One region of the Mesorhizobium sp. M0227 genome, then DNA from elsewhere that is predicted to be linked to it. Evidence: riboswitches for the same ligand, from Rfam matches in the RefSeq annotation. Region 1 holds a riboswitch; the other holds the start of a gene.
The links. A riboswitch is a leader RNA that binds a small molecule or an ion and turns the genes downstream of it on or off. The one in region 1 is predicted to bind S-adenosylmethionine.
Positions count from the first base shown of each region.

Region 2: it holds a riboswitch for S-adenosylmethionine, as region 1 does, so the genes downstream of both, NKJ00_RS30105 (O-succinylhomoserine sulfhydrylase) here and metX (homoserine O-acetyltransferase MetX) in region 1, are expected to answer to the same signal.

Region 1 covers NZ_JAMYSJ010000028.1:26,586-29,989, forward strand. Annotated here, with positions in the region: gene metW (methionine biosynthesis protein MetW) at 1-539, opposite strand, end outside; gene metX (homoserine O-acetyltransferase MetX) at 598-1,767, opposite strand; SAM riboswitch at 1,882-1,959, opposite strand; gene hisC (histidinol-phosphate transaminase) at 2,096-3,205, shown strand; gene NKJ00_RS26725 (prephenate/arogenate dehydrogenase family protein) at 3,212-3,404, shown strand, end outside.
Region 2 covers NZ_JAMYSJ010000040.1:25,567-28,970, reverse strand. Annotated here, with positions in the region: gene NKJ00_RS30110 (ceramide glucosyltransferase) at 1-375, shown strand, start outside; gene NKJ00_RS30105 (O-succinylhomoserine sulfhydrylase) at 381-1,568, opposite strand; SAM riboswitch at 1,626-1,703, opposite strand; gene NKJ00_RS30100 (2'-deoxycytidine 5'-triphosphate deaminase) at 1,842-2,936, shown strand; gene NKJ00_RS30095 (ABC transporter substrate-binding protein) at 3,036-3,404, shown strand, end outside.

The DNA.
Region 1 (3,404 bases):
TGGCCGGCGGCGTCGAGAGCGGTTGCCTTCTCGACGGTCGCGCCGAGCTCGTCGCACAGATTGACGAAGTCGCGGATGGTGCAGAAATGGATGTTGGGCGTGTCGTACCAGGAATAGGGCAGGTCCTTGGTCACCGGCATGCGGCCCTGGATGAACAGCGACAGGCGCACCCGCCAGTGGCCGAAATTGGGGAAGGACACGATGGCGCGGTTGCCGATCCTGAGCAGTTCGTCGAGCACCAGCTTCGGGTTGCGGGTGGCCTGCAGGGTCTGCGACAGGACGACGAAGTCAAAGCCCTTGTCGGGATAGAATTCGAGATCCTTGTCGGCATCGCCCTGGATGACCGAGAGGCCTCGCGCCACGCATTCATTGACGCCGCGCTGCGACAGCTCAAGTCCACGGCCGTCGACCTGCTTGGTGTCCTGCAGCAATTCGAGCAGCGAGCCGTCGCCCGAACCGACATCGAGCACGCGCGACTGTGGCGGGATGAGGTTGGCGACGACTTCTAGGTCGACGCGCTGGTCGCGGTTGACGCTCATGGCTTCGCCTCCTGCCTGGCGCATGATCTCGATCCGAAAAGCCTGCAATTTTTCGGGGTCATGCGCTGAGCCCTCTCGCCCGGGCCGCCGAGCCGATGAAGCCGTTTATGGCGGCAAACAGTTCCGGCTCGTCGAGCAGGAATGCGTCGTGGCCGCGGTCGGTTTCGATCTCGACGAAGGATACCGATGCGCCGGCGGCGTTGAGCGCATGCACGATCGAGCGGCTCTCCTCGGTCGGAAACAGCCAGTCCGAGGTGAAAGACACCAGGCAGAAGCGGGTTTTCGTTCCGGCGAAGGCATCGGCCAACCGGCCGCCATGGTCGGCGGCAAGGTCGAAATAGTCCATCGACCGCGTCATGTAGAGGTAGGAGTTGGCGTCGAAGCGATCGACGAAGGTCATGCCCTGATGGCGCAGATAGCTTTCGATCTGGAAGTCGGCGTCGAAGCCGAAGGTCAGCGCTTCGCGATCCTGCAAATTGCGGCCGAATTTCCGGTGCAGCGCGGCTTCCGACAGATAGGTGATGTGGGCGGCCATGCGTGCCACCGCCAAGCCCTTTTCCGGGCGTTTGCCGTGCTCGAAATATTTGCCGCCATGCCAGTCCGGATCGGCCATGACAGCCTGCCGGCCGACCTCATGAAAGGCGATGTTCTGCGAGGAATGGCGCGCGCCGGTGGCGATCGGCAGCGCCGAGAAGACGCGCTCCGGATAGCTCGATGCCCATTCCAGCACCTGCATGCCGCCCATAGAGCCGCCGAGCACGCAGAACAGCTTTTCGATGCCGAAATGGTCAATCAGCATCTGCTGCGCCCGCACCATGTCGCGGATGGTGATAATGGGCAGGTCAAGCCCATAGGGCTTGTCGGTGGCGGGATTGGTCGAGGCCGGACCGGTGGACCCAAGGCAACCACCGATGACGTTGGAGCAGATGACGAAGAAGCGATTGGTGTCGATGATCTTGCCGGGGCCGATCAACACTTCCCACCAGCCAGGCTTGCCGGTCACCGGATTGGTGCTGGCGACGTGCTGGTCTCCGGTCAGTGCATGGCAGACGAGGATGGCGTTGGAGCGGGCATCGTTCAGCGTGCCGTAGGTCTGGTAGGCGATCTGGAACGGTGACAGCAGCGTGCCGGCGTCCAGCTTGAGCGGCTTGTCGGATCCAAAACGCAAAACCGGGCTCGACGGTTGGTCGACCTCGTTGTTGGTTTTGCGGGCACGCAGAACGGCCATGACATCCATCTCACACTTTGAGCCCACGCATCGCGCTTGTCGAAAGTCGATGCCGATCCGGGTGTCCGGCCGGCGCGGACAACAAAAAACCGGCATTGCGGTTGCAAAGCCGGTTACAGGATGCAAACGGCCCTTTAGCAAGTTGTTTAACGTGGCTGCAAGCCGACCGGCCAAATCACCACGGAAGTCCGCTCCCCTTCTAGGGCTGTGGCGCGCCGGCGTCAACGGCCAGCCTTGGGCGGTGGCTGTCGCCTCTCGACATTGCAGGCCACGGCTTGTATTTCCGCTGCGGCTTCCCTCAGGAAGCGTTCTCGACGGATTTTGCGACATGAGCCAGACACCGGACCAGGCACGTCCAACCCCGCGCGCGGGCATCATGGACATAGACGCCTATGTGCCGGGCAAGAGCACGGCGCCCGCGGGCGTCGCCAAGGTTCACAAGCTGTCCTCGAACGAGAATCCGCTAGGGCCCTCGCCGAAAGCGATCGAAGCCGCGCGCGAGATTGCCGGAAAGCTCGACGTCTATCCAGATGGCACCGCCAGGCGGCTGCGCGAAGCGATCGCCGAGGTGCATGGTCTCAACCCGCAGAACATCATTTGCTCCAACGGCTCCGACGAGATCCTCGGCCTGCTGGCGCAGACTTATCTGGCGCCCGGCGACGAGGCTGTCATCACCGAACACGCCTTCATGGTCTACAAGATCTACATCCAGTCGGCAGGTGCCGTTCCGGTGACGATCAAGGAAAGAGACGAGCGCGCCGATATCGACGCCATCCTCGCAGCCGTCACGCCGCGCACCAAGATCGTGTTCCTGGCCAATCCCAACAATCCGACCGGCACCTATGTGCCTTTCCAGGAGGTGCGCCGCCTGCATGCCGGCCTGCCCAGGCACGTGCTTCTGGTGCTAGACGCGGCCTATGCCGAATATGTCCGCCGCAACGACTATGAGGCCGGCATCGAGCTGGTCGGTGCTGCCCAGAACGTGGTGATGACCCGTACCTTCTCCAAGATCGGCCTCGGCGGAGCGCGGATCGGCTGGATGTATGCGCCGATGCATATCGTCGACGCCATCAACCGCGTGCGGGGTCCCTTCAACGTCAATGCGACGGCGATCGAGGCCGGTATCGCAGCCATCCGCGACCGCGCCCATGTCGAGCGCAGCGTGGCGCACAACGAGACCTGGCTGGCCTGGCTGAGCGAGGAATTCACAAAGCTCGGGCTGCGGGTAACGCCGAGCGTCGGCAATTTCGTCCTCGTTCATTTTCCTGACGATCAGAAGCATTCGGCGGCGGCGGCGGACGACTATCTGACGGCGCGCGGCTATATATTGCGGCGCGTTTCGGGCTATGGCTTTCCCAACGCGTTGCGCATGACCGTCGGCACCGAAGAAGCCAATCGCGGCGTTGTCGCCGCTCTCACGACATTTCTGAAAAGCTAGAACGCCATGACATCACCGATGTTTGAAAAGATCGCGCTGGTCGGCATCGGCCTGATCGGCTCGTCGCTGGCCCGCGTCATCCGCCGCGAGGGGCTGGCCCGTCACGTGGCCATATCAACGCGCAGTGCGGCGACGCTGGCGCGAGCCGAGGAACTCGGGCTCGGCGATAGCTATACCACCGATGCGAAAGAGGCGGTCC
Region 2 (3,404 bases), on a different contig from region 1:
GAGATCTGGTCGCGTCAGGCCCGTTGGGCGCGCCTGCGCCGCGTCACTTTCCCGCTGTTCTTCGCACCCGAAATCCTGACCGGCGCCGTGGTGCCGCTGGTGCTTGCGCTGATTGCCGCGGCCAGTGCGGGCTTCAGCCTCTGGGCAACCGCCCTTGCAGTGCTGGTAGCCTTCTACCTTCCCGAGTGCGCGCTGGCCTGGTCCAAGGGCTGGTACCTGTCGCCACGCATGGTGGCCGCGATCATGATGCGCGACCTGATCCTGCCAGCGCTGTGGGCGCGCGGCTGGCTTGGCGGCGCCGTCGACTGGCGCGGCAACGCGATGACCATCGGCACCAAGACGGCCGAACTGGAGGAGACGCCGTCCGGCGCCTGAAGGTCCTACCTGGCCTTCAGCGCCTGCGCGATGTCCTCAAGCAGATCGTCGGTGTCTTCCAGCCCGACCGACAGCCGGAGCGTGCCCGGCCCGATGCCGAGCTCGGCGCGCGCCTCGTCGCTCAGATTCTTGTGCGTCGTCGTCGCCGGGTGGGTGATCAGGCTCTTGGCATCGCCGAGATTGTTGGAGATCAAGACGATGTCGAGCGCGTTCTGCAAGGCGAAGGCCGCCTGCTTGCCGCCCTTGACGTCCAGGCAGATCAGCGTCGAGCCGCCCGACATCTGCTTCTTGACGATATCGGCCTGCGGGTGGTCGGCGCGGCCGGGATAGATGACGCGGGCGATTTCCGGCCGTTCGGCCAGGAAATCCGCGATCCTGCCCGCGCTTTCCGTCTGCTGGCGCACGCGCAGCGGCAGTGTTTCCAGGCCTTTCAGCAGCGTCCAGGCGTTGAAGGGCGACAGGCTTGGGCCGGTATGGCGGAAATAATCGTGCAGGTTCTCGTCGATCCACTTCTTGTCCGACAGGATCACGCCGCCGAGACAGCGCCCCTGGCCGTCTATGTGCTTGGTCGCCGAATAGACGACGATATGGGCGCCGAGCTGCAAGGGCTTCTGCTGCAGGGGCGTGGCGAAGACATTGTCGACGATCAGCCTTGCGCCGATCGAATTGGCAAGCGAAGCGACAGCGGCGATATCGACCACTTCCAGCGTCGGATTGGTCGGGCTTTCCAGGAAGAACAGCTTGGTGTTCGGCTTGACCGCCTTTTCCCAATTGGCGATATCCGTGCCGTCGACCAGCGTCGCCTCGATGCCGTATCTCGGCGCCAGCGTCTCGACCACCCAGCGGCAGGATCCGAACAGCGCACGCGCCGCCACGATGTGGTCGCCGGCCTTGGCGCTGCACAGAAGGGCGGCCGTCACCGCGGCCATGCCGGAGGCGGTGGCGCGGGCATCTTCGGCGCCTTCGAGGGCGCACATGCGCTTCTCGAACATGTCGACGGTCGGATTGGCGTAGCGCGAATAGATGAAGCCTGGCTCCTCGCCCTTGAAACGGGCTTCGGCGGCCTGTGCCGTTTCGTAGACATAGCCCTGGGTCAGGTAAATCGCTTCCGACGTTTCGCCGAAACCGGAACGCAGCGTTCCGCTGTGCACGAGTGCCGTCTGAGGCTTCCAGTTGTGCTTCTTGGTGCTCATCGCTTTTCTTCCAGACACAAAAAAACCGGCCGCGAAAGTCGCAACCGGTCCATACGGCCTTGCGGCCCGACGGTCCTTTAGCGACTTGTTTAACGTGGCTGCAAGCCGACCGGCCAAATCACCACGGGATAACGACCCTTTAGACCCGCGCCGCGCTTGCGTCAATTGCCGGCTTCATTAAGAGGTTTGTACCAAGCAGGTTCCGCAAAAGTGTTCCACGGTTTTGCGACAAGAACCTGCGACAAGAAAAACGTCTGACCTAGGAGTGGAGCCTTGCGGCAGACAGGCATTCTTCCCGATCAGGACATTTCGGCGCTGTTCCAGTCCGGCGCGCTGAAGTCGGCGCGTGCGCTCGACGCCGACCAGATCCAGCCGGCCAGCCTTGATCTCAGGCTCGGCGACAAGGCCTGGCGGGTGCGGGCCTCCTTCCTGCCCGGCCCCAACCACAAGGTCTCGGAAAAACTCGACCGGCTGCAGCTGCACGAGATCAATCTTGCCGAGGGCGCGGTGCTGGAGACCGGCTGCGTCTATATCGTGCCCTTGCTTGAAAGCCTGGCGCTGCCGGCGGACATTTCGGCCTCGGCCAATCCGAAGAGCTCGACCGGGCGGCTCGACATCTTTACCCGGGTCATGACCGATCGCGGCCACGAGTTCGACAAGATCGCTGCCGGCTATCATGGCCCGCTCTTTCTGGAAGTCAGCCCCCGCACCTTCCCGATCGTCGTGCGCACCGGCTCGCGCCTGTCGCAGATACGCTTCCGCACCGGCAATGCGCTGCTCTCGGAAGCCGAGCTGCACGACCTGCATCGCGCGCAGACGCTGGTCGCCACCGAGCCGCCGAATATTTCCGGCGGCGGCATCGCGCTGTCGATTGACCTCAACGGCGACCAAAACGGTCTGGTCGGCTATCGCGGCAAGCATCACACCGGCCTCGTCGATGTCGACAAGCGCGCGGCCCAGGAAGTCGTCGACTTCTGGGAGCCGATCCACAAGAGCGGCGCCGGCGAACTGGTGCTCGACCCCGACGAGTTCTACATCCTCGTCAGCCAGGAGGCGGTGCATGTGCCGCCGCTCTACGCCGCCGAGATGACGCCCTTCGATCCGCTGGTCGGCGAGTTCCGCGTCCACTATGCCGGCTTCTTCGATCCGGGCTTTGGCCATTCCGCGTCTGGCGGCACGGGCAGCCGGGCGGTGCTGGAAGTGCGCAGTCATGAAGTGCCGTTCATTCTCGACCATGGCCAGATCGTCGGCCGGCTGGTCTACGAACACATGCTGAAGCGGCCGCAGGCCCTCTACGGCACCGATCTCGGCTCCAACTACCAGGCGCAGGGCCTGAAGCTGTCCAAGCATTTCCGCGCCGCGCGCTGACCTCATTGCCCCAAGGCAAAATACTTGCCTGTACCGGCGCGCCATGCTTGGCTGCCTTGCCGCCCGTCAAGATGCCGGCGTTCAAGGGGAACCAAGAAAATGCAGATTTCAAAATGGATCATATCGGCAGCAGGCGCTGCCATGCTGGTGATGGCGGCCGGCTCGCTTTCGCAGGCGCAGGAGAAAATCAAGATCGGCACCGAGGGCGCCTATCCGCCGTTCAACACCATTACCGCTGACGGCAAGGTCGAAGGCTTCGACATCGACATCGCCAATGCGCTGTGCGCGCAGATGAAGGTCGAATGCGAGATCGTCACGCAGGACTGGGACGGCATCATTCCCGCTTTGCAGGCGAAGAAATTCGACGCCATCATCGCCTCGATGAGCATCACCGAGGAGCGCAAGAAGCAGGTCGCCTTCACCAACAAATATTATACGACACCGCTCGCCCTGGTGGCGCCGAAGGAC